DNA from 3 places in the Streptomyces sp. NPDC058295 genome. Region 2 is predicted to be linked to each of the others. Evidence: riboswitches for the same ligand, from Rfam matches in the RefSeq annotation. Region 2 holds a riboswitch; each other region holds the start of a gene.
What was found. A riboswitch is a leader RNA that binds a small molecule or an ion and turns the genes downstream of it on or off. The one in region 2 is predicted to bind S-adenosylmethionine.
Positions count from the first base shown of each region.

Region 1: linked by a shared signal. The riboswitch ahead of ACFVYS_RS36700 (aminotransferase class V-fold PLP-dependent enzyme) and the one ahead of ACFVYS_RS21770 (amino acid ABC transporter permease) in region 2 are both predicted to bind S-adenosylmethionine.
Region 3: linked by a shared signal. The riboswitch ahead of thrC (threonine synthase) and the one ahead of ACFVYS_RS21770 (amino acid ABC transporter permease) in region 2 are both predicted to bind S-adenosylmethionine.

Region 1 covers NZ_JBHVYO010000052.1:34,800-44,423, forward strand. Annotated here, with positions in the region: gene ACFVYS_RS36665 (Ig-like domain-containing protein) at 1-670, shown strand, start outside; gene ACFVYS_RS36670 (response regulator transcription factor) at 728-1,132, opposite strand; gene ACFVYS_RS36675 (heme-copper oxidase subunit III) at 1,311-1,931, shown strand; gene ACFVYS_RS36680 (c-type cytochrome) at 1,997-2,809, shown strand; gene ACFVYS_RS36685 (ubiquinol-cytochrome c reductase iron-sulfur subunit) at 2,806-3,867, shown strand; gene ACFVYS_RS36690 (cytochrome bc complex cytochrome b subunit) at 3,864-5,510, shown strand; gene trpD (anthranilate phosphoribosyltransferase) at 5,680-6,744, shown strand; SAM riboswitch class IV at 6,824-6,940, shown strand; gene ACFVYS_RS36700 (aminotransferase class V-fold PLP-dependent enzyme) at 7,120-8,481, shown strand; gene ACFVYS_RS36705 (Lrp/AsnC family transcriptional regulator) at 8,514-8,795, opposite strand; gene ACFVYS_RS36710 (rhomboid family intramembrane serine protease) at 8,792-9,574, opposite strand.
Region 2 covers NZ_JBHVYO010000019.1:132,450-142,073, forward strand. Annotated here, with positions in the region: gene ACFVYS_RS21740 (NtaA/DmoA family FMN-dependent monooxygenase) at 1-718, opposite strand, end outside; gene ACFVYS_RS21745 (LLM class flavin-dependent oxidoreductase) at 738-1,940, opposite strand; gene ACFVYS_RS21750 (putative leader peptide) at 2,062-2,193, opposite strand; gene ACFVYS_RS21755 (GNAT family N-acetyltransferase) at 2,205-2,954, opposite strand; gene ACFVYS_RS21760 (transporter substrate-binding domain-containing protein) at 3,065-4,087, opposite strand; gene ACFVYS_RS21765 (amino acid ABC transporter ATP-binding protein) at 4,160-4,963, opposite strand; gene ACFVYS_RS21770 (amino acid ABC transporter permease) at 4,960-5,940, opposite strand; SAM riboswitch class IV at 6,336-6,455, opposite strand; gene ACFVYS_RS21775 (glutathione S-transferase C-terminal domain-containing protein) at 6,522-7,418, opposite strand; gene ACFVYS_RS21780 (DoxX family protein) at 8,065-8,565, opposite strand; gene ACFVYS_RS21785 (hypothetical protein) at 8,508-8,891, opposite strand; gene ACFVYS_RS21790 (carbohydrate kinase family protein) at 8,975-9,624, opposite strand, start outside.
Region 3 covers NZ_JBHVYO010000006.1:237,965-247,588, forward strand. Annotated here, with positions in the region: gene groL (chaperonin GroEL) at 33-1,655, opposite strand; gene ACFVYS_RS09235 (cold-shock protein) at 2,001-2,207, opposite strand; gene ACFVYS_RS09240 (MoaD/ThiS family protein) at 2,661-2,936, opposite strand; gene thrC (threonine synthase) at 3,055-4,353, opposite strand; SAM riboswitch class I at 4,372-4,537, opposite strand; gene ACFVYS_RS09250 (glucosyl-3-phosphoglycerate synthase) at 4,708-5,652, shown strand; gene ACFVYS_RS09255 (trehalose-6-phosphate synthase) at 5,769-7,181, shown strand; gene otsB (trehalose-phosphatase) at 7,169-8,041, opposite strand; gene ACFVYS_RS09265 (DUF3263 domain-containing protein) at 8,072-8,317, opposite strand; gene ACFVYS_RS09270 (ABC transporter substrate-binding protein) at 8,369-9,589, opposite strand.

The DNA of each region.
Region 1 (9,624 bases), on a different contig from region 2:
CAAGGAACTCCACTACCGGCCGCAGGAGTACTGGCCCGCCCACGCCAGTCTCCGGGTGCACAGCAACCTGGACGGCATCAAGATCAGCGACCGGCTGTGGGGCGGCCCCACGAAGGACCTCAAGCTCACGATCGGCGACCGGGTGATCGCCGTCACGGACGCGTCGTCGCACTCCATGACGGTCTTCAAGAACAACGAGGAGATCAACCAGATCCCCGTCACCACCGGCAAGCCCGGCTTCGAGACCCGCAACGGCGTCAAGGTCGTCCTGGGCAAGGAGTACTTCGTACGGATGCGCGGCACCACCGTCGGTATCGCGGAGGGCTCCTCGGAGTCCTACGACCTGCCCGTGTACTACGCCACCCGCGTCACCTGGAGCGGCGAGTACGTCCACGCCGCCCCCTGGTCCGTGGGCTCCCAGGGGTACGCGAACGTCAGCCACGGCTGCACCGGCATGAGCACGTCCAACGCCGAGTGGTTCTTCGACAACATCCGCCAGGGCGACGTCGTCCAGGTCGTCAACAGCTACGGCGACACGATGGAGACCTTCGGCAACGGCTTCGGCGACTGGAACCTGGACTGGAAGAAGTGGACCAAGGGCAGCGCGCTCACGGGCGGCAAGCAGAAGGCGGAGCCAGACACCTCGAGACTGCGGCCTGCCGCGGTCTAGGCACTGCCGGAGGTCGGTTGCCGGGGGCGCGGGGATCCCCACACCCCTGTGCCCCCGCTAGGCGCTCTGTGTAAGGCTCTTGCGCCGCATCAGGGACGCCAGGGCCGAAGCGAACTCCACGGGCTCCACAGGCAGCGTCACAGCCGCGTCAGCGCGGCTCCAGGTGGCGAGCCAGGCGTCCTGGGGCCGTCCGATGAGCAGAAGCACCGGCGGGCAGCGGAACACCTCGTCCTTGATCTGCCGGCACAGCCCCATGCCGCCCATGGGCGCGGCCTCGCCGTCCAGGACGACGACGTCGACGCCGCCCCGGTCCAGCTCCCGCAGCACCGCCGCAGGCGTCGCGCACTCCAGGAACTCCACCACGGGGACGTCCGGCGCGGGCCTGCGCCCGGTCGCGAGCCGGACCTGCTCGCGGGTGTTGGCGTCGTCGCTGTAGACCAGCACCGTGGCGGTCGCCTGCATGCTTCCTCCGTGACATCAGCGTCGTACGGACAGAACCGATGCCGCGGATGCTACTCCCTTGAACACGTCGTCAACACCGCTTGGAACACCACTTCGATGGGCCATACGGGCAGTACACACGGTGCGAACACTCCGAACGGCACCCCCCGGAGTGAGGGCGGGATAAGGGACCGACATAATGTCGGTCGTGGCGACAGCAACGACAGTAGAAACCGGGCACGCGCACCCGTCGGTCAATCGGCCGAACCTCACCAGTGTCGGAACCATCATCTGGCTGAGTTCCGAGCTGATGTTCTTCGCGGCCCTCTTCGCGATGTACTTCACCCTGCGATCGGTGACGGGTCCTGATCACTGGAAGGAAATGGCCGAGGCCCTGAACTTCCCGTTCTCGGCCACCAACACCACGATCCTGGTGCTCTCCTCGCTCACCTGCCAGCTCGGCGTCTTCGCCGCCGAGCGCGGGGACGTGAAGAAGCTCAGGATGTGGTTCATCGTCACCTTCATCATGGGTGCGATCTTCATCGGCGGTCAGATCTTCGAGTACACGGAGCTGGTGAAGAAGGACGGGCTCTCGCTCTCCTCCGACCCGTACGGCTCGGTGTTCTACCTGACCACCGGCTTCCACGGCATGCACGTGACGGGCGGCCTCATCGCCTTCCTGTTCGTCCTCGGGCGCACCTACGCGGCCAAGAGGTTCACCCACGAGCAGGCGACCGCGGCCATCGTCGTGTCCTATTACTGGCACTTCGTCGACGTCGTCTGGATCGGCCTCTTCGCCACGATCTACATGATCAAGTAGCCGGGCACGCTCGCTCCCGCACATCCCAAGCATCGACGCAGAAGATCCTGACACCGGGGTAATCCGTGAAAAAGCTCTCCGCACGACGACGCCATCCGCTGGCGGCGCTCGTCGTCCTACTCCTCGCGCTGGCGGCTACCGGGGGGCTGTACGCCGCGTTTGCGCCCGCGAGCAAGGCGCAGGCAGACGACACCGCCCAGTCCCTCGCCATCGACGAGGGCAAGAAGCTCTACGCCGTTGGCTGCGCAAGCTGCCACGGCACCGGCGGTCAGGGGACCTCCGACGGCCCGAGCCTGGTCGGCGTGGGCGCCGCGGCCGTCGACTTCCAGGTCGGCACCGGGCGTATGCCCGCGGCCACCTCGCAGGGCGCCCAGGTGCCCGCGAAGAAGGTCATCTACACGCAGGCCGAGATCGACCAGCTCGCCGCGTTCATCTCCTCCCTGGGCGCCGGCCCGTCCGTCCCGACCGACGCCGAGTACGGCCCGGAGGGTGCGGACATCGCCAAGGGTGGCGAGCTGTTCCGCACCAACTGCGCGCAGTGCCACAACTTCACCGGCAAGGGCGGTGCCCTCACCAAGGGCAAGTACGCTCCGACCCTCGAGGGCGTGGACCCGAAGCACATCTACGAGGCCATGCAGACCGGCCCGCAGAACATGCCTTCCTTCCCCGACACCACCCTGTCGGAGCAGAACAAGAAGGACATCATCGCGTACCTGCACGCGGTCAACAGCGACGAGACGAACAACCCCGGTGGTCTGGAGCTGGGCGGCCTCGGGCCGGTCAGTGAGGGCCTGTTCGCGTGGATCTTCGGTCTCGGTGCCCTGATCGCGGTAGCCGTCTGGGTCGCCGCTCGGACCGCAAAGGCCAAGAAGTCATGAGTAGCCAAGACATTCCAGAAGAGAACCTGCCCGCTGAGCAGGGCCACGCGCACGGCAGCGCCGTAGGCGTCGCGGACGAGCAGAACCCGTTCGCGGACCCGGGGCTGCCGCCTCACGAGCATCGCATCCAGGACATCGACGAGCGGGCCGCCAAGCGGTCCGAGCGTGCGGTCGCCTTCCTGTTCACGCTGTCGATGCTCGCCACGGTCGGTTTCATCGCCTCGTACGTGGCGATCCCGGCCGACAAGTCGATCTTCGTGTTCCCGATCGGCCACCTCAGCGCGCTGAACTTCGCGCTGGGTCTGACGCTGGGCACGGCGCTGTTCACCATCGGCGCCGGCGCGGTCCACTGGGCCCGCACCCTGATGTCCGACGTGGAGGTCGCCGACGAGCGGCACGCGATCGCCGCGCCCCCCGAGGTCCGTGCGAAGGTTCACGCGGACTTCAAGCAGGGTGCCAAGGAGTCCGCGCTCGGCCGTCGCAAGCTGATCCGCAACACGATGTTCGGCGCGCTCACCCTCGTGCCGCTGTCCGGTGTCGTGCTGCTGCGCGACCTCGGCCCGCTGCCCGAGGACAAGCTGCGTCACACGCTGTGGGCCAAGGGCAAGCTGCTCGTCAACATGAACACGAACGAGCCGCTGCGTCCCTCGGACGTCGCCGTCGGTTCGCTCACCTTCGCCAAGCCCGAGGGCCTGGAGGAGCACGACGAGGAGTTCCAGAACGAGATCGCCAAGGCGGCCCTGATGATCGTCCGGCTCCAGCCGGACAACATCAAGGACAAGCAGGAACTCGACTGGTCCTACCAGGGCATCGTGGCGTACTCGAAGATCTGCACCCACGTCGGTTGCCCGATCTCGCTGTACGAGCAGCAGACGCACCACGTGCTGTGCCCCTGCCACCAGTCCACCTTCGACCTCTCCGACGGTGCCCGAGTGATCTTCGGTCCCGCCGGCCACGCCCTGCCGCAGCTGCGCATCGGTGTGAACGACGAGGGCTATCTCGAGGCGCTCGGCGACTTCGAAGAGCCCGTCGGTCCTGCTTTCTGGGAGCGCGGATGAGCACGAACGAGAAGACCGAGAGCACCGAAGCCCGCGACCGCGGGAAGGCTCCGGCGGGCGAGCGGATCGCCGACTGGGCCGACGGCCGGCTGGGGATCTACTCCCTGGCCAAGGCCAACATGCGCAAGATCTTCCCCGACCACTGGTCGTTCATGCTGGGTGAGATCTGCCTCTACAGCTTCATCATCATCATCCTCACGGGTGTGTACCTGACGCTGTTCTTCCACCCGTCGATGAACGAGGTGGAGTACCACGGCAGCTACGTCCCGCTCCAGGGACAGCTGATGTCCGAGGCGTTCAGCTCGACCCTGCACATCTCCTTCGACGTGCGCGGCGGTCTGCTCATCCGGCAGATCCACCACTGGGCGGCGCTGATCTTCCTCGCCGGCATGTTCGTGCACATGATGCGGGTGTTCTTCACGGGCGCGTTCCGCAAGCCGCGTGAGATCAACTGGCTGTTCGGCTTCCTGCTGTTCGTCCTCGGCATGTTCACCGGTTTCACCGGTTACTCGCTCCCGGACGACCTGCTCTCCGGCACCGGTGTCCGCTTCACCCAGGGCGCGATCCTGTCGATGCCGATCGTCGGCACGTACATCTCGATGTTCCTGTTCGGCGGGGAGTTCCCGGGCCACGACTTCGTGGCGCGGTTCTACTCGATCCACATCCTGCTGCTGCCGGGCATCATGCTCGGGCTGGTGGTCGGCCACCTGATCCTGGTCTTCTACCACAAGCACACGCAGTTCGCGGGCCCCGGAAAGAGCAACAAGAACGTCGTCGGCATGCCGCTGCTGCCGGTGTACATGGCCAAGGCCGGAGGCTTCTTCTTCCTGGTTTTCGGTGTCATCGGGGTCATCGCGGGCATCGCGCAGATCAACCCGATCTGGGCCATGGGCCCCTACCGTCCGGACCAGGTGTCCACCGGCGCCCAGCCCGACTGGTACATGGGCTTCGCCGAGGGTCTGATCCGCTTCATGCCGGGCTGGGAGATCAACATCTGGGGCCACACCCTGGTCCTGGGTGTGTTCATCCCGCTGGTCCTGTTCGGTGTGCTGCTCGCGATTCTCGCGCTCTACCCCTTCATCGAGTCGTGGGTCACGGGCGACAAGCGCGAGCACCACATCCTGGACCGCCCGCGCAACGCCCCGACGCGCACCGCGCTGGGTGTCGCCTGGGTCACGATGTACATGATCATGCTGGTCGGCGGTGGCAACGACCTCTGGGCCACCCACCTCCACCTGTCGATCAACGCGATCACCTGGTTCGTCCGGATCTTCTTCATCGCCGGACCGGTCATCGCGTACATCGTCACCAAGCGGATCTGCCTCGGCCTCCAGCGCCGGGACCGGGACAAGGTGCTGCACGGTCGCGAGACCGGCACCATCAAGCGCCTGCCGCACGGTGAGTTCATCGAGATCCACGAGCCGCTCAGCCAGGAGCAGCTGCACACCCTCACGGCGCACGAGCAGTACGAGCCGGCCGCGATCGGCGCCGCCGTCGACGAGAACGGCGTCGAGCGCAAGGTGAAGGGCAAGGAGAAGCTCCGCGCCAAGATCAGCGGGGCGTACTTCGGTGAGGACCAGCAGATTCCGAAGGCCACCGTCGAGGAGTACAAGGAGATCACGAGCGGCCACGGCCACCACTGATCGCTGAGGCGTCGCCACGCCGCAGGAAAGGGCCCCGTCCGGTCTTCGGACGGGGCCCTTTGCCGTGCCCACGGGCTGGATAGGGTGGGGTGCACCTTGTCACGAGGCGCACGACGGCACACGACGTCCGACGTACCCGACGAACACGACGACACACGCAGGAGCGGCTATGAGCGCTGTGACCCCCGCTGGAGGCGACACCGCGGCGGGCCGTTCCTGGCCCGAGGTACTGAACGGTCTGCTGTACGGCCGCGACCAGGACGCCGACGCCACGTTCTGGGCGCTGGACCGGATCATGCGCGGCGAGGCGACCGACGCGCAGATCGCCGGGTTCGTGGTGGCGCTGCGGGCCAAGGGCGAGACCGTCGCAGAGATCAACGGGCTCGTCCGGGCGATGTACGAGCACGCCAACCTGATCGAGGTGCCCGGCCGGACCGTCGACATCGTCGGCACCGGAGGGGACGGCGCGAAGACGGTCAACATCTCCACGATGTCGGCGATCGTCGTGGCCGGCTCGGGTGCCACGGTCGTCAAGCACGGCAACCGGGCGGCGTCCTCCGCGTCCGGCGCCTCCGACGTCCTGGAGAAGCTCGGCGTCAATCTGGAGCTGACCCCGCGGCGGGTGGCCGAGGTGGCCCAGGAGGCCGGGATCACCTTCTGCTTCGCGATCAAGTTCCATCCGGCGCTGCGTCATGTGGGCGCCGCGCGCGGCCAGTTGGGCATCCGCACGGTGTTCAACGTGCTCGGCCCGCTGACCAACCCCGCCAAGGTGCGGGCCCAGGCGGTCGGGGTCGCGGACCCGCGGATGGCGCCGGTCGTCGCGGGCGTCTTCGCCGAGCGCGGCAACTCGTCCCTGGTCTTCCGGGGCGACGACGGTCTCGACGAGCTGACCACGACGGCCACGTCCCATGTGTGGGTCGTCCGCGACGGCAAGGTCACCGAGGAGACCTTCGACCCGCGTGACGTCGGGCTCGAACTGGTCCCGGTCGAGGCGCTGCGGGGCGGGGACCCGTCGTACAACGCGGAGGTCGCCCGCCGCCTGCTGGAGGGCGAGACGGGCCCGGTGCGGGACGCCGTGCTGCTGAACTCGGCGGCGGCGCTGGTGGCCCTGGAGCCGGGCTCCGGGACCCTTGCCGGGCAACTGCGCGACGGCATGGCCAAGGCGGCCGAGTCGATCGACTCGGGTGCGGCCAAACGGGCGCTGGACCGCTGGGTGGCCGCCACCCAGGCGTGACGGCTCTCCGCTGACCGTCGTCCCGCGATCCGGACACGGGTTGCGGGACGGCGATCACTTCACGTACGTTCCTGTATCAGGTCATGAGTGACAGTCATGAGGCCCCGGCCGACTGTCCGGCAACCCTCCGTCCGTGGCGGGGTGCCCCGGGTGAAGACCAGGTCGTAGGCAGCGAGGTCTACGGCAAGCGCGGACCCCTCGCACTCTTCTGAGTGAGTACCGCCAGGGGTCCTGGTCGTTCGAGGGAGCCTTCCGTGAGCAAGCGAATGCGATAGGGCGTAGAGCCCCGCCTCCGCACACCCCTTTCACTTCCTCCGTGCTAGAGCCATGTCCGCTCGCACGGCGGTTCCCCCTTGCCTCTCACGGGAGTTCGCCATGTCTGTCTCCACCGCTGCCGCCGCCCGTACCGTTTGTGCCCCGCTGCCCGTTCTCGGCCGGGATGTCACCGTCCCGCTCGTGACGGGCGGCGAGGTCACCTACGCGGCGCTCGACTACGCGGCCAGCGCCCCCGCCCTCCAGCGGGTCTGGGACGACGTGGCGGCCTACGCCCCGTACTACGGCAGCGTCCACCGGGGCGCCGGCTACCTCTCGCAGCTGTCCACGGACCTCTTCGAGAACGCCCGCAGGACGGTGACCGAGTTCCTGGACTGCCGCCCCGACGACCAGCTGGTCTTCACCCGCTCGACGACGGACTCCCTCAACCTGCTGGCGCGGGCCCTCCCGGCCGGCTGCCAGGTCTTCGTCTTCGAGACCGAGCACCACGCCTCGCTGCTGCCCTGGCAGGACGCCCGGGTCACCTACCTGGATGCCCCGCGCACCCCGCGCCAGGCCGTCGAGACGCTGGAGCGGGCCCTCGCCGACCGGGACCCCCACGGCCCGGCCCTGGTGTGCGTCACCGGCGCCTCGAACGTCACCGGCGAGCTGTGGCCGGTACGCGAGCTGGCGGCCGCCGCGCACGCCCACGACGCCCGGATCGTCCTGGACGCGGCCCAGCTGGCCCCGCACCACCCGGTCTCCGTGCGGGAGCTCGACGTCGACTGGATCGCCTTCTCCGGTCACAAGCTGTACGCGCCCTTCGGGTCCGGCGTGCTGGCCGGCCGCGCCGACTGGCTGGTGGCGGCCGACCCGTACCTCGCGGGCGGCGGCGCCAGCCGCAAGGTCACGCGGCGCGAGGACGGGGGAGTGGACGTGGAGTGGCACGAGAGCGCCGCCCGCCACGAGGCCGGCTCCCCGAACGTGATCGGCGCCTACTCCATCGCCTCGGCGTGCAAGGCCCTCACCGAGGCGGGCTTCGACAGCCTGGTCGCCCGGGAGGAGTACCTGATCGCGAAGGTGCGGGCCGGTCTGGCCGAGGTCCCGCAGGTGAAGGTGCTGTCCCTGTTCGGCGACGACGCCCCGCGGGTCGGCGTGATCTCCTTCGTCGTCGAGGGCTGGAACAGCTCCCACTTCGCCGCCGCCCTGTCCGCCGAGTACGGCATCGGGGTCCGCGACGGCCTCTTCTGCGCCCACCCCCTGGTCCGTACCCTGCTGGGCAGCGACCCCCGGAACCAGGGCGAGTGCGGCGCCCCCGAGGCGGCTCCCGGCGAGAAGTCGCTCAACGCGATCCGGGTGAGCTTCGGCGCGGGAACCCCGGACGAGCACGTGGAGCGCTTCGTGAGCGCGGTGCGCGAACTGGTGAGCGAGGGCGCGCGGTGGCAGTACCGGACGGAAGACGGCCGCTGCGTGCCCGCGGTCTGAGCGACGGTCCGCCGGGAGGCGGTGTCAGCCGGTCAGGAGTCCAGCCCGATCGCGAACGCCGCCTCCAGGTCGTGCTGCGAGTAGGTGCGGAAGGCGACGTGCGTGTCCGTGCCCTCCACCCCGGGGATCTTGCTGATGCTGCCCGGGATGACCTCCGCCAGGTCCTCGTGCTCCTTCACCCGCACCATGGCGATCAGGTCGTACGTCCCGGTGACGGAGAAGACCTCGCTGACGGAGTCCAGCGAAGCGATCCGCTCCGCGATCTCGGGAATCCGGTCCACGCTGGTCTTGATGAGGACGATCGCGGTGATCACGGCTGGTTCTCTCCCTCGGGAGCCGGAGCTGGGGCGGGCTTCACTCTAGTCGCCCGCCCGTCCCCCACCGCCGCCCTTCCCGGGCCGCCCTTCGGGCGCCCCATTCCGAAACGGGCCCACGCGTAGAGGAGTCCCAGGCCGAAGCCCACCAGGTGCGCCAGATAGGCCACCCCCGGCCCCTGGGCGGCCCGCCCCGCCGCCACCCACTGCAGGGCCGCCCAGAAGGGCAGCACGACCCACGCGGGGAAGCGCAGCGGCAGGAAGAACAGGAACGGCAGGAGACTGGTCACCCGCGCCCGGGGGAACAGATACAGAAACGCGCCGAGGACCGCGGAGATCGCCCCGGAGGCGCCGACCAGGGACTGCGACGACTCGGCGTTGGCGGCGGCGTAGCCCAGCAGGGCCAGGTAGCCGCAGCCGAGGTAGAAGAACGTGAACTCGACGCGGCCCATCCGGTCCTCGGTCATCGTCCCGAAGACGTAGAGGAAGAGCATGTTGCCCAGCAGGTGCACCCAGCTGCCGTGGACGAAGAGGGCCGTGGCCGGGGTCAGGGCGGCCCGTGGCGCGCCCTCGAAGAGCTCGCCGGGCACCACGCCCCAGCGCCGGAAATAGGCGCGCTGCGCCGCCAGCAGCTCGTCGCCGGAGCCGTACGACGGATTGAAGCCCGAGGCGGGCCCGATCAGGAAGATCAGGCAGCACAGGGCGATCAGTGCGTAGGTCACCGGCGCCGGGCGGTTGCGGACCACCCTGCCGACCGTCCCGTTCCAGTCGCCGATCATGAGAACAAAGCATGACGTAAGCAGACGCACTCGTCCGGACCGCCTCGCCG
Region 2 (9,624 bases):
ACCGGCTGAAGATCGCGTCGGCGGACGAGGCGGCGAACTCGCGGCCCTCGTCGGAGTCCCCGGCCTGGAAGATCACCGGGCGGCCCTGGGGGCTGCGCGGCACGTTGAACCGGCCCTGGATGTCGAACTGACGGCCCTCGTGGACGAAGGCCCCGGCCTTGGCGTCCTGGAGGAAGGTGCCGGTGCTCCGGTCGGCGACGATCTCGTCGCCCTGCCAGGAGTCGAAGAGCTCGCCCGTGGTGGCGAGGAACTCCTTGGCGCGGGCGTACCGCTCATCCTGCGGGAGGTAGCCGCCACGGCGGAAGTTCTCGCCGGTGAATGCGTCCCAGGAGGTGACGACGTTCCACGCGGAACGGCCGTCGGAGAGGTGGTCGAGGCTGGCGAACTGGCGGGCCACCTCGTAGGGCTCGTTGAAGGTGGAGTTGATGGTCCCGGTCAGGCCGAGACGCTCGGTGACGGCGGCGAGCGCGGCGAGGATCGTGAAGGTGTCGGGGCGGCCGACCACGTCCAGGTCGTAGATCTTGCCGCCCTGTTCACGCAGGCGCAGGCCCTCCGCGAGGAAGAGGAAGTCGAACTTGGCGCGTTCGGCGGTCCGCGCGAAGTGGGCGAAGGAGCTGAACTCGATATGGCTGCCGGCCCGCGGGTCGCTCCATACGGTGGTGTTGTTGACGCCGGGGAAGTGCGCGGCGAGATGGATCTGCTTCTGGGGCTTGCTCATGGTGGGGTCTCCCTCCCGCTCAGACGGCGGCGTAGCGGTTGGCGGGGCGGGGCAGGCCCAGCAGCCCGCGCAGGGTGTCGGCCTCGTAGGCACGGCGGAAGGCGCCGCGGCGCTGGAGTTCGGGGACCAGACCCCGGGTGATGGCCGGGAGGTCGTGGCCGGCGACGGCCGGGCGCAGCCGGAAGCCGGTCAGCCCGGACGCCTGGAAGTCCTGGAGCAGATCGGCGAGTTGGGCGGGCGAGCCGGCGAAGATGCGGGCGTCGCTGCGGTACTCCTCGCCGGCGAGGGCGTCGAGGCGGTCGCGCCGGGCGGCGGCCTCGGCCGGGTCGTCGTCGAGGAAGACCACCAGGTCCGCGAAGACGTGCAGCGGCTCGGCCGCCCGCCCTGCCCGTTCCTGTTCGGCGCGGATCTCGGCGACGATCGCACGGGCCTGGCCGGTGTCGTGCGGGGTGACATACCCGACGTCGGTGGCGCGGGCCACCAGACGGTAGGGGACCGTGTCGTGTGCGAGGGCGGTGACCAGCGGCTGGCCCTGCGGCGGGCGCGGCGTGATGGAGGGCCCCTTGACGCTGAAGTGGCGGCCCTCGAAGTCGATGTAGTGGAGTTTGTCGCGGTCGACGAATCGGCCCGTCGCCACGTCCCGGATCTCCGCGTCGTCCTCCCAGCTGTCCCAGAGGCGGCGCACGACCTCGACGTAGTCGGCGGCCTCGTCGAACAGCTCGGTCACCAGCTCCTGGGTGGCCGGGGCGTCGTAGGCCTCGATCCGGGGGATCGTGCGCCGGCCGAAGTGGGCGGCCTCGGTGGGGCGGGCGCTGATCTGCACGCGCAGGCCGGCGCGGCCGGTGCTCACATAGTCGAGGGTGGCGATCGCCTTGGACAGGTGGAAGGGCTCCGTGTGCGTGGCCACCACGGTCGGCACCAGGCCTATGTGGTGGGTGAGCGGGGCGACGCGGGAGGCGACGAGGACGGCGTCGAGCCGGCCGCGCACCTGGTCGGTGCGGTCGTCCGGGTCGAGGAAGTGGGAGGACTGCGGGCCGAGGCCGTCCTCGATCGTCACGAAGTCGAGCAGTCCGCGCTCGGCCTCGGCGACCAGGTCGGCCCAGTATCCGGCGGTGAACAGCTCACGGGGTCGGGCGACGGGCTCGCGCCAGGAGGCGGGGTGCCAGCCAGTGCCGTCCAGAGCGACGGCGAGATGCAGCGGGGAGGAGGAGGTCGAGGACACGAGGGTGCCTTCCTGGAGGTCCGTACGAGAGCGCCGGCCTGCGCGCGGAGACGGCGCGGGCACACGGCGAGGTGCGAGCGCGTCGAGCCGGGGGTCCACCCGGCCGAAGGCTGGGGAAGGATCAGGAGCAACAGAGCGCGCCGGCCACGCGCTGAAGGTCGATGTGGGGCCGGGAGTGGAGGTGTACGGCGTGGCGTATGTGGGTCACGTCCGCACCTCCCTCATTCCTGGCGCCGCGCGGCGCCTCACACATCTCTTCATCAGTCAGAACGCCGTGAAATCGCCGGATGTTCCCGGTGTGCGCACCGAGACGATGGTCGAGCGGCGGCGCAGGGTGAAGCCGAGGGACTCGTAGAGGCGGATCGCGGGGGTGTTGCCGACGGCGGCGTGCAGGAACGGGGTGTCGCCGCGCGCGCGGATGCCGTCGCCCACCGCGCGGATCAGCTGGGTGGCGAGGCCGTTGCCACGGTGGTCGGGGTGGGTGCAGACAGCGCTGATCTCGGTCCAGCCGGGCAGCCGCAGCCTCTCGCCGGCCATGGCGATCAGGCGGCCCCGGTGGCGGATGCCGAGGTAGGCGCCGAGCTCGACGGTCCGCCGCAGGAAGGGGCCGGGGCGGGTGCGGGCGACGAGGTCGAGGATCTCCGGCACGTCGTCGGGGCCGAGGCGTACGGCCTCGGGTTCGGGTTCGGTGCGGAACGCCTCGGTGGCGGCGAGTTGGACGCCCTCTCCCCCGCCGGTCACCTCCCAGCCGTCGGGTACGCGGTCGACGGGCTTGATGCGTACGGCCGTTCCGGGGCCGACGAGGGTGAGCAGGTCGGCCCAGGCGGCAGGGTCCCCGGGGTCGGCGAGGGCGGCGAAGGCGTAGACGTCGGCCGGGTAGCGGGCGGCGCGGCCGACCCGGTCGGCGAGGTGGGCGTGCGGGCCGTCGAGCGCGGCCCAGACGGCGTTGTCGAGGGGGTGCGGGCGGGTGGTGGTCGGAGCTCCGCCTCCGCGGAGGTCGATCGAGGTGGCCACGGAGACGGAGTCCCTTCCTGTCGTTGCCGTGTTGCTGTCGTTGCCGTGTTGCTGTCGTTGCTGTCGTGTCTCACTCAACCGGCGTACGTCACAGTTGTGGTGACGTCCGATCAGGAGTTGTCCAGCGGCAGCCCGGGCGGGTTGACCTCGGACTTGGCGACGGCCTCGTTGGAGAGGTTGTAGGCCGCCAGCCACTTCGCGTACTGACCGTGCTCGATCAGGTAGTTGATGGCGTCCGCGACCGGCTTGGCGAGACCGCTGTCCTTCTTGGCGGTGGCGGCGATCAGGCCCTGGAGCGTCTCACCGGCGCCGGAGAAGGTGCCCGCGTTGCGGGTGGCGTTGGCCTTGCCCGCGGTCTGGGAGACGTTGTAGGCGATGCCGGGGTTGGGGCCGAAGTACGCGTCGATCTTGCCGCTGGCGAGCGCCAGGTAGATGCCGTTGCGGTCGGGGTAGTACTTGACGGTGAGCTTCTTGCCCTCGGACTCCAGCTTCTTCTTCCACTCCAGCAGGATCTTCTCCTGGTTGGTGCCGGAGCCGACGGTGACGGTCAGACCGGCGAGGTTCTCGTAGTTGCCGTCGAAGTTCCACGTGCTGGACTTCTCGACCTCCCAGCCGAGGTTGTCCTGGCGGTAGGAGGCGAACTCGTACTTCTTCTTGCGCTCCTCGGTGTCGGTGATGTTCGAGAAGCCGACGTCGACCTTGCCGCTGTCGATGCCGACGAAGAGGTTCTCCCAGGTGAAGTTCTTCGTCTCCGACTTCAGGCCGAGGACCGCGGCCACCAGGCGGCCGAGGTCGGGCTCGGCACCGGTGAGGGTCTTCTGGTCGTCGCCGACGTAGGCGAGCGGGGCGAAGCCGGAGGGCAGGGCGCCGATGCCGATGTTCAGCTTGCCGCTCTTCCTGATCGCGTCGGGCAGTTCGGCGCTGATGGACTTGACCTCGGAGACCTTCAGGGCGGTCTCCTTGGCGGCGCCGTTGGACACCCGGCCGATGGTCACGCTGCCGGCCGCGCTGTCGGTCGTGGTGGCGGCCTCGGTCTCACCACCGCAGGCGGCGAGCCCGGTGGCGAGAGTGGCGACCGCGGTCGCCGCGGTGATGCCGCGAATCAGGCTGCGTCGGGTGAAGTGGGCAGACATGGCCATCCTTTGTGACTGATGTGACTGGGCGAGAGGGTGGTGGCGTGGGGGGAAGCCTGGGGCGCGTGGGTGTCAGAGCACCTTGCTGAGGAAGTCCCGGGTCCGCTCGTGCCGCGGTTTGTCGAGGACCTCGCCGGGCGGGCCCTGCTCGACGATCTTCCCGCCGTCGATGAAGACCACCCGGTCGGCGACCTCGCGGGCGAAGCCGACCTCGTGGGTGACGATGACGAGCGTGGTGCCGCTGGTCGCCAGGTCCTTGATGACGGCGAGGACCTCTCCCACGAGCTCGGGGTCGAGGGCGGAGGTGGGCTCGTCGAAGAGGATGACGCCGGGGCGCAGCGCGAGGGCGCGGGCGATGGCGACGCGCTGCTGCTGGCCGCCGGACAGCTGCCGGGGATAGGCGCCGGCCTTGTCGGCGAGGCCCACCCGGTCCAGGAGTTCACGGGCCAGTTCCAGGGCGGCGGCCTTGGCGAGTCGCCCGGTGGCGGTGGGCGCGGCGGCGACGTTGTCCAGCACGGTCAGGTGCGGGAAGAGGTTGAAGTTCTGGAAGACGAAGCCGATCCGGCCGCGCTGGGTCAGGATGGCCCGTTCGCTCAGCTCGCGCAGCCGCTCGCCGTGCCGGCGCACGCCGATCAGCTCGCCGTTGATGCTGACGTAGCCGATCTCGGGCTTCTCCAGGTGGTTGATGACCCGCAGCAGGGTGGACTTGCCGGAGCCGGACGGGCCGAGGATCACGGTGACCTCGCCGGGCCGCACGGTCAGACTCACCCCGTCCAGGACCCGGTGGGCGCCGTACCACTTGTGCACCTCGTGCACCTCGACGGCGGCGGGCACGATCCCGGCGGTGTCGGCGCTCGGCACGGTCTCGGCGGTCATACGGCGGCCTCCCGGCGGATGCGGGCCCGCAGGTCGGTGAGACCGGTCCGCAGTTTCTGGAGCGGCGTCGGCGGCAGGGAACGCGTGGCGCCCCGGGCGTAGTACCGCTCGACGTAGAACTGGACGACGGAGACGAGGCTGGTCAGGATCAGGTACCAGACGGTGACGACCAGCAGCAGCGGCACGATGTCGCCGGGGTAGGTGGCCCCCATGGTCTGCGCGGTGCCGAACAGGTCGAGCAGGGACACGTAGAAGACCAGCGAGGTGGACTTGACCAGGCCGATCAGCTGGTTGACGTAGTTCGGCGTGATCGACCGCAGGGCCTGCGGGAAGACGATCTTCCAGAACTGGTAGCGCTTGGGCAGCCCGAGGGCGGCGGCCGCCTCGTGCTGGCCCTGGTCGACGGAGAGGATGCCGCCGCGGACCACTTCGGCGGCGTAGGCCGCCTCGTTGAGGCTGAGGCCGACGACGGCGATCACCATGTCGGTGGCCAGCCGGGACTCGTCGAAGCGGAAGAACGCCGGGCCGAAGGGAACCCCCACGCTCAGGGTCTGGTACAGGGCGCTGAAGTTGTAGAGGAAGAGCAGCACCACGATCAGCGGGATGGAGCGCAGCGCCCAGACGTAGGTCCAGCTGACCGCGCGCAGCACCGGGCTCCTGGACAGCCGGGCAAGGGCGAGCAGGATGCCGCCGAGGAGTCCCAACACCGCGCTGTAGGCGGCGACTTCCAGGGTGATCAGCAGTCCGTCGAGGATGACAGGACGCAGGAACCAGTAGCCGAAGCGGTCCCACTGGTAGAAGGGGTTGGAGATCAGTCCGTGCGTGAACTGCGCCACCAGGACCAGGGCCACGGCGGTGGCGATCCAGCGGCCGGGCTTGCGCAGCGGCTGCACGCGCTGGGCGGTGAGCTTCTCCGGCGGGACGTCGATGGCGGGTGCGGGCTCGGCGAGGGTCACGGCGCCTGGGGGTTCACTCATGAGGGGCTCCGGCGGGAGTGGGACACCCCGGGTCACGGCGGACGTGCGTGGCCGGACGCGCTGCGTCGGGCGGCGGGGACCGCTCCGAGGGCGCGAACAGGGCATGGCGCACGGATGCGTACAGGAGACCGGGGTGGGGCGGACAACGGCACACCGCTCGGGCGGTGTTCGTCAGGAACGCGGCGGCGGGGCTGCGGTGCGAGGGGTTCGTTCAGCCCCGACAGCGGGCACGGCCCGGTGCGGTACACAGTGCGCTGTTCACGCGAAGGAGGTCGACGGCGCGGTTGGCGACGAGGATGTCGAGGTACGGCCGTACGCAGCCCCGGGGGCGACGCGGCGCCGTCCGATGAGCTGCGTACATGTCCGTCACCATCACTGTTCCGGCCCCTGAGGGGCCCTCGCGCTTACCGATACGTCATTACCGAAACGTCGGTCCGGTCGTCACCTGGGGCACCCCACCGCGGAGCGAGGGTTGCCGGTCAGCTAGCCAGGGCTTGTCGCTGACGCTCATGACCGTTCTGGGCCGTAAGTAAGACAGTTGCCCGAACGAATGTCAACGGCGGTCCGGTGGATGGACCGGGTCAGGGCCGGTTGACCTGCGGTCGGACCGCCGAACCGTCTGCCGCGTGGGTCTCCCAGTCCAGGATCTGGACGGCGGCGCCGGCGGCCTCCAGGCCCTGGCAACGGGCGTGGTGGCGGCGGGCGATGGCGTCCAGGTCGAGGTGGGCGCCGAAGGCCGGGTGAGCGGCCAGCCGGCGGGCGTAGGCCCACAGCGCGGGGTGGTCGGCGATGCGGTGCACGGCGGCCGCGTCCAGGTGGTAGCGGTGCACGGTGTCGAGTTGGACCAGGGCGACCCACAACTCCACGTCGGCCGCGGTGATCTGATCGCCGATCAGGTGTTCGTGGGCACCGAGCCCTCGCTCCAGCACCCCGAGCGTGGTGAGCAGCGTGTCCAGGGCGGCGGTGCGCTCCGCCACCTCGGCGTCGGCCGCTCCGGCGCGCTGCGCGGCCTCCTCGATGCCCTGGGCGCACATCCGCTCGACGGCCTCGATCTGCGACTCCTCGCCGCACGGGTACAGAGTGGGCCGGCCGCCGCCGAAGTGACGGGCCAGGTCCCGGGCGATGTCGGGGCCGTGGCTGCTGACGATGCGCCCGGACCAGTCGTCGCTGAGCACGGGTGCCAGGGCGGGTCCGGTGTACCGGTGCGCGCTGGCGTCGTACAGCGGACGCAGCGCGGAGTGGCCTCCGTCGGGGCAGTCCGGGACGGCGGGCAGGAAGGTGACCGGGCAGGCCTTTTCCAGGCCGAGGAGGCTGTGGGTGACGGCGATGCGCAGACAGTCGGGGTCGGCCGCCGCCAGATGGAGGCGGTAGCGGCGCGGCACCGCGTAGTGGCCGCTGCGCGCGTCCCGGCCGATCCGGCCCCGGAAGGCGGCGGCGGGCCGGGTGGACGGGTGGGCGGCCAGTGGTGTGACGGACATGACTCTCCCCGGGGGCGGGACGCACGAGGGACGTGCGCGCGGCGGATGCGACGTCGAAGAGGGAGGTGCGGATCTCGTCCGCACGTGCCGGGTGCGGCCGCGTCCTCGGGACACCGCCGGTGCGGTTCGGCGCGGGGACGGGCCCGGCTCAGTCCTGGAACCTGATGGCGCTGCAGACGCGCTTCAGGTCGATGTGACGGCGGGAGGTGAGAAGGGGTGACGACCACGCCGTGCGGCCCGCTCGGCCGGTGGTCGGCTCCAGTCGCCCCATTGTTTCCCTACCCGTTCACTAGGATTCCCGAACCGAGTGTCGATCCGCCTCGAGCCTCCGTCAAGGGGGCGTCCACCAGGTGAGTACCGGAGCACCGGCGCCACCCCGGGAGGGCCCGCTGTGAGTGGGCGGCCCGGGGACGCTCGGTCGCACGCGGGCAGCGCCCTCGCCACCCTGACGGCCGCCGGTTCGGCGGGTGAGCCGACGGCCTCGGCGGCGGCACCGACGAAGGGGGCGAGGGCGGCGAGGAGACGAGGGCGGCGGGCCGTCCGGCGCACAGGGTGGTCGCGGAGCCCGCCTCGACGATCCGGCGGGCCATGGCCGCTCCCTGGCCGCCGCCCGGTCCGATGAACCCGACGCGCGTGAGGCGCCTTCTCAGCTCTCCTGCCGGGGGCGCCAGAACACCGCCAGCAGCCCGGCCGTCGCGACGACACCCACCCCGAGCACCACACCGGCGCCCGTCCAGCCGGTCACCCCGATGTCCGCGGCCTCGTCCACCGCGTACTTCCCCGGGCCCCATGCCCCCAGCGCCACCGCGAGGACGCCCAGGACGAGGACGTACTCGTAGCCCTCCTTGAACACGAAAAAGCCGTTGCGGCGGTGTGCGAGCAGGCCCGCCACCAGCATCACGGACAGCACCGCCGCGCAGGCCAGTGAGGTCAGGAAGCCCGCCAACAGCAGGACGCCCGCGCCGAGTTCGGTGAGGACGCTGAGCCACGCCTGGAGTCTCGGGCGGGTGAGTCCGAGCCCGCCGAACCAGCCGGCGGTGCCGGATATGCCGCCTCCACCGCGCCAGTGGTTCCAGCCGTGCGCCAGCATCACCCCACCGAGCACGACCCGTACGAGCAGCAGTGCGGTGTCCGAAGCCTCACCCATCGCCATGTCCTCTTCTCCGTCGGCAGCGCCCGTACACCCGGCGCGCACTCCTTGACGAGGATGGGCGCGTGCGGGTGGTGGGCGAGAGCGGTACGGCCGTCGCCGGTGTCGTGGCCCGCGCCCGCCTGCTCGTGGCGTACCACCCGTGGGGCTCCGGTGAACATGGAAGCGAGATGCACAAGCAGCGGGACGCCGGCCGAGAGCCGGGTCGACTCCTCCTGCCGGCCCGCCCGGTGCCGCTTGCGCGCGGGCGGGGACGAGCCGATGCCGCGGCCGCCGTGCGGCTGCCGCCAGGGGGGCGGCCGGCGCCCGCAGGGCGACGGCACGCGGCCCCGCCTCCCGGACGACCGCCCCCGGGTCCTCGGCCGGGGCGCCGGGCCGCGAGGCCCGACCGAACCCCGGACCTCCCTCAGGTGCGGGACTTCGTCGTCGCGGCGAAGGCGTCGGCGGCGGCGAGGTCGAAGTCGCCGTGGTCGCTGCCGAGCCCCTGCGCGACGAGTGCGGCGGCAGCGCTGCCGAGGACGGCGGCGTCGCTCGGCGTACGGCCCAGGCTCACGCCCCGCAGATAGCCGGCCGAGAACGCGTCACCGCACCCGGTGGTGTCGACGACGTCGACCACGAAGGCGGGGACCGGTTCCGCGCCGTCCGCGGTCACCACGAGCGCGCCGTCGCCGCCGCGGGTGACGGCGACGACGCCCGCTCCGGCGGCGAGGAGCTTGCGCGCGCCCGTCAGCAGGTCGCTCTCGCCGGTGAAGCCGAGGACCTGGTCCTCGTTGGGCAGCAGATGGTCGATGTACGGCAGGGCCGCCTCGATCTGCTCGAAGCTGCCGAGGACACCAGGGGCGAGCAGGTCCACGGAGGTGACGACACCGTGTTCCCTGGCGTACGACAGGATGCGCGTGGCGGCCTCGACGCCGATCAACTCCGGTCCGCCCAGGTGCAGATGGTCGGCCTGGGCGAGGTCGTCCCAGGGGACGTCGTCGAGGCCGTAGGTGATGTTGGCGCCGAGCAGGTGCAGCGAGGGGCGGTCGCCGTTGGGCCGGATCGGCAGCACGCTCG
Region 3 (9,624 bases), on a different contig from region 2:
GTCGAAGGACAGGCGATCAACCGTGAGGTCGATCAGAAGTCCATGTCACCGCCCGGCATGCCGCCGCCGGCCGGCGCGGACGCCTTCTCCGGCTTGTCGGCGATGACGGCCTCGGTGGTGAGGAACAGCGCGGCGATGGAGGCCGCGTTCTGCAGCGCCGAGCGCGTGACCTTCGCCGGGTCGATGATGCCCTCGGCGATCATGTCGACGTACTCGCCGGTCGCGGCGTTGAGGCCGTGACCGATGGGCAGGTTGCGGACCTTCTCGACGACGACGCCACCCTCGAGACCACCGTTGACGGCGATCTGCTTCAGCGGGGCCTCGAGCGCGATGCGCACGGCGTTCGCGCCGGTCGCCTCGTCACCCTCGAGGTCCAGCTTCTCGAAGACGGAGGACGCCTGGATGAGGGCCACGCCACCACCGGCGACGATGCCCTCCTCGACGGCGGCCTTCGCGTTGCGGACGGCGTCCTCGATGCGGTGCTTGCGCTCCTTGAGCTCCACCTCGGTGGCGGCACCGGCCTTGATGACCGCGACACCGCCGGCGAGCTTCGCCAGGCGCTCCTGCAGCTTCTCGCGGTCGTAGTCCGAGTCGCTGTTCTCGATCTCGGCGCGGATCTGGTTGACCCGACCGGCGACCTGGTCCGAGGAGCCGGCACCGTCGACGATGGTGGTCTCGTCCTTGGTGATGACGACCTTGCGGGCCTTGCCGAGCAGGTCGATGGTCGTGTTCTCGAGCTTGAGACCGACCTCCTCGGAGATGACCTCGCCACCGGTGAGGATGGCGATGTCGTTCAGCATCGCCTTGCGGCGGTCGCCGAAGCCCGGGGCCTTGACCGCGACGGACTTGAAGGTGCCGCGGATCTTGTTGACGACCAGCGTCGACAGGGCCTCGCCCTCGACGTCCTCGGCGATGATCAGCAGCGGCTTGCCGCCCTGCATGACCTTCTCGAGGAGCGGGAGCAGGTCCTTGACGTTCGCGATCTTGGAGTTCGCGATCAGGATGTACGGGTCGTCGAGGACGGCCTCCATACGCTCCATGTCGGTGGCGAAGTACGCCGAGATGTAGCCCTTGTCGAAGCGCATGCCCTCGGTGAGCTCCAGCTCCAGACCGAAGGTCTGGGACTCCTCGACGGTGATGACGCCTTCCTTGCCGACCTTGTCCATCGCCTCGGCGATGAGCTCGCCGATCTGGGTGTCGGCGGCGGAGATGGAGGCCGTGGAAGCGATCTGCTCCTTGGTCTCGACATCCTTGGCCTGCTCGAGCAGGGCACCGGAGACGGCCTCGACGGCCTTCTCGATACCGCGCTTGAGGGCCATCGGGTTGGCGCCGGCGGCTACGTTGCGCAGGCCTTCCTTGACCAGGGCCTGGGCAAGGACGGTCGCGGTGGTCGTACCGTCACCGGCGACGTCGTCCGTCTTCTTGGCGACTTCCTTGACCAGCTCGGCGCCGATCTTCTCGTACGGGTCCTCGAGCTCGATCTCCTTGGCGATGGAAACACCATCGTTGGTGATCGTGGGTGCGCCCCACTTCTTCTCGAGGACGACGTTGCGGCCCTTGGGGCCGAGCGTCACCTTCACGGCGTCCGCGAGCTGGTTCATGCCGCGCTCGAGGCCGCGCCGTGCCTCCTCGTCGAACGCGATGATCTTGGCCATGTGAAGTGGTCCTCCCGGACTGGGGTGGATTGCTCCGGACCGCGCTGGCGCCCGCGACGGACGGCTCGCCGGCCTCGTGGTTCCTTGCCCCACCTGGCCTGCGGGCCTCACCGACCCGGTCCTCGTTGTCACTCTCACCTTCAGAGTGCTAACGCCAATGATTAGCACTCGACCCATGAGAGTGCAAGCGCCTCCACCGGACCCGTGCCCTTCCGGACACCCCTCACGGACGTCCCGCCGACGCCTCGCGGACGCCCCCGGACAGACCGAAGGGCTCGCCCCCCGTGGGAGTGCGAGCCCTTCGTCAGTTGTACAGAAGAACGACGCTTTCAGTCGGCGCGTGCTTCAGCCGGTCGCGAGCCGGACCATGTCCGCCTGCGGCCCCTTCTGACCCTGCGAGATCTCGAAATCGACCCGCTGACCCTCTTCCAGGGTGCGGTAGCCGTCCATCTGAATCGCGCTGTAGTGGACGAAAACATCCGCACCACCGTCGACCGCGATGAAGCCGTACCCCTTCTCCGCGTTGAACCATTTGACGGTGCCCTGAGCCATGCCTAACTCCCCTATTACTGGCCCTTGCACGGACCCACACTTCGCGGACCCGGGTCAGACCTCACCCCCCGGTTGGCTTGGGGGCGTGCGCCGGAACGCGTCGACCGCGGCCGAATGTATCTGTCCAACTGCCCTCTGCAACAGGTCACTTGGACGAGAATTCCGGACGGGCGGGATCCGTAATGTGGCGAGAATTCGCCTGAATTAAGGGCAAGTCGGGCCCTACATATGCCGCAAAAGCCACAAAAGAGGCGCACACATTGGCTGCTTCTTGTCGGGCGCGGGGCAGAAATAAAAGGCTCCGGATCCGGTGATCCGGACCGGGTTCCCCAACTGTACCGCGCTCAACCACACTGAATTGCCCCCTCCGCTTCTATCGCGGAGAGGGCAATTCGATGAACGCTCGGTAATCGCTGTTACCGACGGTTACTACCGATGGGTACTGAACTACGGTCAGCCACCCGCGACGGCCGGGATGATCGAGACGCCGGCGCCCTCCGGCGTGGCCGTCTCCAGACCCTGCTCGAAGCGGACGTCGTCGTCGTTCACGTACACGTTGACGAACCGGCGCAGCTTGCCCTGGTCGTCCAGGACCCGGGCGGCGATGCCGGTGTGGTTCTTCTCCAGGTCCGCGATGACCTCACCGAGGGTCGTGCCCTCGGCCTTCACCTCGGCGGCGCCGCCCGTGTAGGTGCGCAGGATGGTGGGGATGCGGACGGTGACGCTCATGACTTTCGACCTCCGGTCAGGCGGAGCGCCCCAGAGGGGCGCGGGGCTGTCTGGATCGTGCGGCTGCCGGCGCGTGGGCGCGACCGGCCCCACGGCCCGCAGACGAACAACAAATCTCTCAGCCGAGACCCGCGTCCCGGAACGACTCCAGGGTCGGGCGAATGGTCGCGGTCAGGCCGGCGTCGGCCACCGCGTCCAGCGTCTTCAGACCGTCGCCCGTGTTCAGCACGACGGTGGTGAGCGTCGGGTCGAGCAGACCGCTCTCGATCAGCTTGCGCGTCACGCCCACCGTCACACCACCGGCGGTCTCCGCGAAGATGCCCTCGGTCCGCGCCAGCAGCTTGATCGCGTCGACGATCTGCTCGTCGTTCACGTCCTCCACCGCGCCGCCGGTGCGCCGCGCGATGTCGAGGACGTACGGACCGTCCGCCGGGTTGCCGATGGCCAGCGACTTGGCGATGGTCTTCGGCTTCTGGGGGCGGACCACGTCGTGCCCGGCCTTGTAGGCCACGGACACCGGGGAGCAGCCCTCGGCCTGCGCGCCGAAGATCTTGTACGGCCTGTCCTCGACCAGCCCGAGGTTGATCAGCTCCTGGAGGCCCTTGTCGATCTTCGTGAGCTGGGAGCCGGAGGCGATCGGCACGACCAGCTGGTCCGGCAGCCGCCAGCCGAGCTGCTCGCAGATCTCGTACGCCAGCGTCTTGGAACCCTCGGCGTAGTACGGCCGCAGGTTGACGTTGACGAAGCCCCAGCCCTCGCCCGCCGAGTCGCCGATGAGCTCGGAGCAGAAGCGGTTGACGTCGTCGTAGTTGCCCTCGATGCCGACGAGTTCGCCGCCGTAGATCGCGGCCATGACGACCTTGCCCTGCTCCAGGTCGTGCGGGATGAACACGCAGGACCGGAAGCCCGCCCGGGCGGCGGCGGCGCCGACGGCACCGGCCAGGTTGCCCGTGGAGGAGCAGGAGAGCGTGGTGAAGCCGAACGCGCGGGCGGCCTCGATGGCCTGGGCGACGACCCGGTCCTTGAAGGAGTGCGTCGGGTTGCCGGAGTCGTCCTTGACGAAGAGCTTGCCGGCGTCGACGCCCAGTTCACGGGCGAGGTTGTCGGCCTGGACGAGCTTGGTCCAACCGGGGTTGATGTTCGGCTTGTCGGCCACGTCCGCGGGGACGGGCAGCAGCGGCGCGTAGCGCCAGATGTTCGCGGGCCCCGCCTCGATGCGCTTGCGGAGCTCCTCCGTGTCGTAGGAGGAGAAGTCGTAGGCGATCTCGAGCGGGCCGAAACACTCCTCGCAGGCGAAGAGCGGGCCGAGGGGCACGCGGTGGCCGCACTCGCGGCAGCTCAACGCGGCGGCCGGACCGAGATCGACAGCAGAGGACGTCGTAGAGTCGGTGGTGCTTGCAACAGTCTGCGCAGCCATGTGAGGCGAGGCCCTTTCTCCTCATCTTCCTCACGACGCATCTCGCCGTGAGACGGATTTGGCACCTTCCCGAGCCGGGAGCCTCGCGAAGCGATCACCACGTGGATCAGTGATCGTTACGAGACCGGCTGGAGGGTTGCCGGGGCTTCATCGGGCCGTATCCCTCTGCCCCTCTGGATGAGCGGTATGAAGTTGTGAACGGGGGGCGACCTCGGACATGCGATGGTCATCCGCGTTGTTCAAGACTGTAACCGAAGGCCAGGACAGTTGAGATAGTCGTCCGAACCGCGAGATGGATCACACGGTCACCTTCCGTGCACCCGGTGTGATCACGACAGTGAGGAGCCGCAGACTGTGCTTCGAGAAACTGAGCGCTGGCTGGCCACCCGCTCCTGGTCCGCGTCCGATCGTCCGCTCCACCGGATCCTGGCCGCGAAGCGCGCCACGAACCAGTCGGTGTCCGTCGTCCTGCCCGCGCTGAACGAGGAGGAGACGGTCGGTGACATCGTCGCGGTCATCCGGCACGACCTCATGCACCAGGTCCCGCTCGTCGACGAGATCGTCGTCGTCGACTCGGGATCGACCGACCGTACGTCCGAGGTGGCCGCGGCGGCCGGCGCGCGGGTCGTCCACCGGGACGACATCCTGCCGCGGATACCGGCCGTGCCCGGCAAGGGTGAGGTCCTGTGGCGCTCCCTGCTGGTCACCACCGGGGACATCGTCTGTTTCATCGACGCGGATCTGAGGGAGTTCTCCTCGGACTTCGTCTCGGGGATCGTCGGCCCGCTGCTCACCGACCCCGGGGTGGATCTGGTCAAGGGCATGTACGACCGTCCGCTGGGCGGCGCGGCCGGCCAGGGCGGCAGGGTCACCGAGCTGATGGCCCGACCGCTGCTGAACATGCACTGGCCGCAGCTGGCCGGGTTCGTGCAGCCGCTCGGCGGCGAGTACGCGGCCCGCCGCGGCCTGCTGGAGCAGCTGCCCTTCCCCGTCGGCTACGGCGTGGAGCTGGGCATGCTGGTGGACGCCCTGCACCTGGTGGGCCTGGACGCCCTCGCCCAGGTCGACATCGGTGTGCGCAAGCACCGTCACCAGGACGGGCAGGCGCTGGGCCGGATGGCGGCGGCGATCTACCGCACCGCCCAGCTCCGGCTGGCCCGCGGGCACCTGATCCGCCCGTCCCTCACCCAGTTCGAACGGAGCACGGACGGCTTCGAGCCGCGCACGTACTCCGTGGACACCGAGGAACGGCCGCCGATGGCGGAGATCGCGGAGTACGCGACCCGCAAGGTCGCGTGACCGCGGGACGGGCCGTATACGGCATGGCGCCGACAGCGGCGACACGGCCGGACACGGCCCGTCCACGCAGCGCGACCGTACGTTTGAGCGTTTCCCGACCGGGCTAGGTTGGGCATATGGCTTCCACGCACGACACTGCCGCCCGGGCCGCCGAGGTGCTGGTCGCGTCCAATCGCGGTCCGGTCTCCTACGAGTTGCGCGAGGACGGCTCGCTGCACGCGAAACGCGGCGGCGGCGGGCTGGTCTCCGGCCTGTCGGCCATCGGACCCGAGGCGGGCGCCCTCTGGGTGTGCTCGGCGCTCTCCGACGGCGACCGGGAGGCGGTCCGGCGCGGCGTCGGCGAGGAGGGCGTGCGCATGCTCGCCGTTCCGGCCGACGTGCACACCGACGCGTACAACGGCATCGCCAACTCCGTGCTGTGGTTCCTCCACCACCTGCTCTACCAGACACCGCTGGAGCCCGCCTTCGACGCGGAGTTCCGCCGCCAGTGGGCATCGTACGAGGCCTACAACCGGGCGTTCGCGGAGGCGCTGGCCGAGGAGGCGGCGGACGGCGCGGCGGTCCTCGTCCAGGACTACCACCTGTGTCTGGTGCCGGGAATGCTGCGTGAGCTGCGCCCCGACCTGCGCATCGGCCACTTCTCGCACACGCCGTGGGCGCCGGTGGACTACTTCGCGCTGCTGCCGGGGGACATCCGCGAGCAGCTGCTGCACGGCATGCTGGGCGCGGACCGCCTGGGCTTCCTCACCCGGCGCTGGGCGGACGCGTTCACCGCGTGCTGTGCGGAGTTCGCCGGCGGTCCCGGCAAGACGCGGATCGGCGTGCACGGTCTCGGCGCGGACGCCGACTTCCTGCGCGAGCGCTCGCACCGGCCGGACGTCGACGAGCGCATGGCGGCGCTGCGCGCGGAGATCGGCGAGGGCCGCAAGACGATCGTCCGCGTCGACCGCACCGAGCTGTCCAAGAACATCGTGCGCGGGCTGCTGGCCTACCGGCAGCTGCTCGACGACCACCCGGAGTGGCGCGAGCGGGTCGTCCACGTGGCCTTCGCCTACCCCTCCCGCCAGGACCTCGCCGTCTACCGCGACTACATGGCCGAGGTGCGGCGCCTGTCCGAGGAGATCAACGACGCCTACGGCACGCCCGGCTGGACCCCGGTCCTGCTCAACCTCAAGGACGACTTCGCCCGCTCCCTCGCCGCCTACCGGCTGGCCGACGTGGCCATGGTGAACCCGATCCGCGACGGCATGAACCTGGTCGCCAAGGAGGTCCCGGTCGTCTCCGACGAGGGCTGCGCGCTGGTCCTGTCCCGGGAGGCGGGGGCCTACTGGGAGCTGGGCGAGGACGCGATCACGGTGAACCCGTACGACATCCTGGAGACCGCCCGCGCCCTGCACGAGGGGCTGACCATGAAGCCGGAGGAGCGGGCCGAGCGCACGAAGCGGCTGTCCGCGGCGGCGACCGCGCTTCCCCCGGCCCGGTGGTTCCTGGACCAGCTGAACGCCCTGCGGGAGATTCAGCCGAGCTGAGCGGCCAGCTCCCGCAGCAGCCGTACGACGCCGGCGGGCCCGTCGACGACGAGGTCCGCGCGCTCCGCGAGTTCGCCGACCTCGGTGCTGCCGCTGCACACCAGCAGCCCGGGTACGCCGTCCGCGCGGAGCTTCTCCACGGCGGCGAAGGCGGGCAGGTCGCCGAGGTCGTCACCGGCGTAGAGGACGGACCGCGCGCCGGTCTCGCGGACGTGTTCCAGCAGGGCGACGCCCTTGTCCGTGCCCGGCGGGCGCAGCTCCAGGACCATCCGGCCGGGTTCGACGATCAGACCGTGCCGGGTGGCGAGGTCGGTGAGCGGGGCCCGCAGCGCTTCGAAGGCGGCCTGCGGGTCGTCGGCGCGGCGGGTGTGGACGGCGACGGCCCGGCCGCCCTTCTCCTCGACCGAGACGCCCGGCCGGTCCCCGGCGGCGGCCAGGACCCGCGGGAGTTCCGCGCGGACGGCGGCCACTCCGGGGTGCGGGTCCGGGGCGCTCAGGGCGCCGGTGCGGGCGTCCCAGCGTTCGGCGCCGTAGTGGCCGAGGACGCAGAGGTGCTCCAGCCCTTCGGCCCCGGCGAATCCGCCGTGCCGTACGGCGACCTCGGCGGGCCGCCCCGTGATGACGGCCACGGCGGCGACCTTCGGCGCGAGGGCGGTGAGCGCGGGGACGGCGTCGGGGTGCGCCCGGGCGTCCTCCGGGTTCTCGACGATCGGGGCGAGGGTGCCGTCGAAGTCGAGCGCGACGAGCGTGGTGGAGGGCCGGCCGAGGATCGCGTCGAGCGCGGCGCGGCCCGCCGGGGTGACCGGAACGGGGACGGAAAGGGGTTCGGGTTCCGAGGAGTGCGTCTCGTGGGTGCCCATACACCGACGATAACCAACGCGCGCCCGCGGCTAGCGCTCCCCCCGCCTCGCCTCCCGCACCCTGCGCAGTCTGTTCACCGTGACCGGGTCGTGGGCCAGGGCGCGGGGGTCGTCGAGGAGGGCGTTGAGGAGTTGGTAGTAGCGGACCGGGGACAGGTCCAGTTCCTCGCGTATCGCCCGTTCCTTCGCGCCGGGGCCGGAGAACCCGCGCCGCTCCAGGGCGAGGATGCCCCGCTCCCCCGCCCCCAGCTCGTCCGCTTCCGCTCGCCTCTCCATGTCCGCACGGTAACGCCCGGCACCGACAGCGGCCCAGCGCCGGCCGGCTCGTCAGCCGGTGCCGGTGTCCAGCGTCGTGGCCGCGGTCTGGAGTTCGCCCAGTACGCCGGCCGGGTCGCCGTTCGCGGTCACGGCCTGGCCGATCCGCTTCTTGATCTCCGCGCTGACCTTCGCCCAGGAGGTCCGTCCGACGGGGTAGGTCTCCGAGAGCGGGAGCTCGTCGAGGAACGGCTTGAGGTCGGCGTCCTCCTTGGCGGCGCTCATGACCTGGGAGGCCGAGTTGGTGACCGGCAGCAGGTCGTACTCGCGGGAGAAGTCCAGCACGTTCTTCTCGCTGTAGACGTAGTCGAGGAAGTCGCCGACCTGCTCGGCGTGTCCGTTCTGCTTGAAGGCGGTCATCCAGTCGGCGACGCCCATGGAGACCTTGGTCGGTCCCGCGACACCGGGCATCGGCACCATGCCGAACTTCACGCCCTTGCTCGCGGCCGCCTTCATCAGCGAGGGGTGCCCGTTGAGCATGCCCACGTCGCCGGCGGCGAAGGCGGCGAACGCGGCGGCCCGGTTCAGCTTGTCCGGCGCGACCGGCCCGGTGAGGCCCTTGCCGACCAGGTCGTCCTTCAGCCAGTCGAAGGTCTCGACGTTCTCGGTGGAGTCGATGCTGTAGGCGCTGACGGTCTGGGTGTAGCCGCCCCCGCCGCTGAGCAGCCACTGAAGGGTCTCGGCCTGTGCCTCCTCGGACCCGAGGGGCAGCGCGTACGGGTACTTCACGCCTTCGTCCTTGAGCGCCTTCGCGTCCTCGGCGAGCTCGGCCCAGGTGGTCGGCGGGGTCAGGCCGGCCTTGGCGAAGAGGGTCTTGTTGTAGAACAGCAGCCGCGTGGAGGAGGCGAACGGCATGCCGTACCGCACCCCCTGCACCTCGCCCGCGTTGGCGAGCTGGGACACGAAGTCGGCCTCGACGGGGATGGAGAGCACATCGCTCACCTTGTAGAGCCGGTCGGCGGCCGCGTAGTCGGCGTACGCGCCGATCTGGGCCATGTCGGGGGCCTTGCCCGCGTCGACCATCGCCTTGACCTTGGCGTCCACGTCGTTCCAGGAGTAGACGGTCACGTCGACGGTGACGCCGGGGTGGTCCTTCTCGTAACCCTCGACGAGCTTGTCCCAGTACTTCTTCGAACTGTTGGCACTGCTGTCGCCGTAGTCGGCGGCGACGAGTCTCAGGGTGACGTCGTCGGAGTCTCCGGAGAGTCCGCAGCCGGTGAGGACCGCGGCCATGCCGAGGGCCGACACCCCCGCGACCGCTCCCGTGA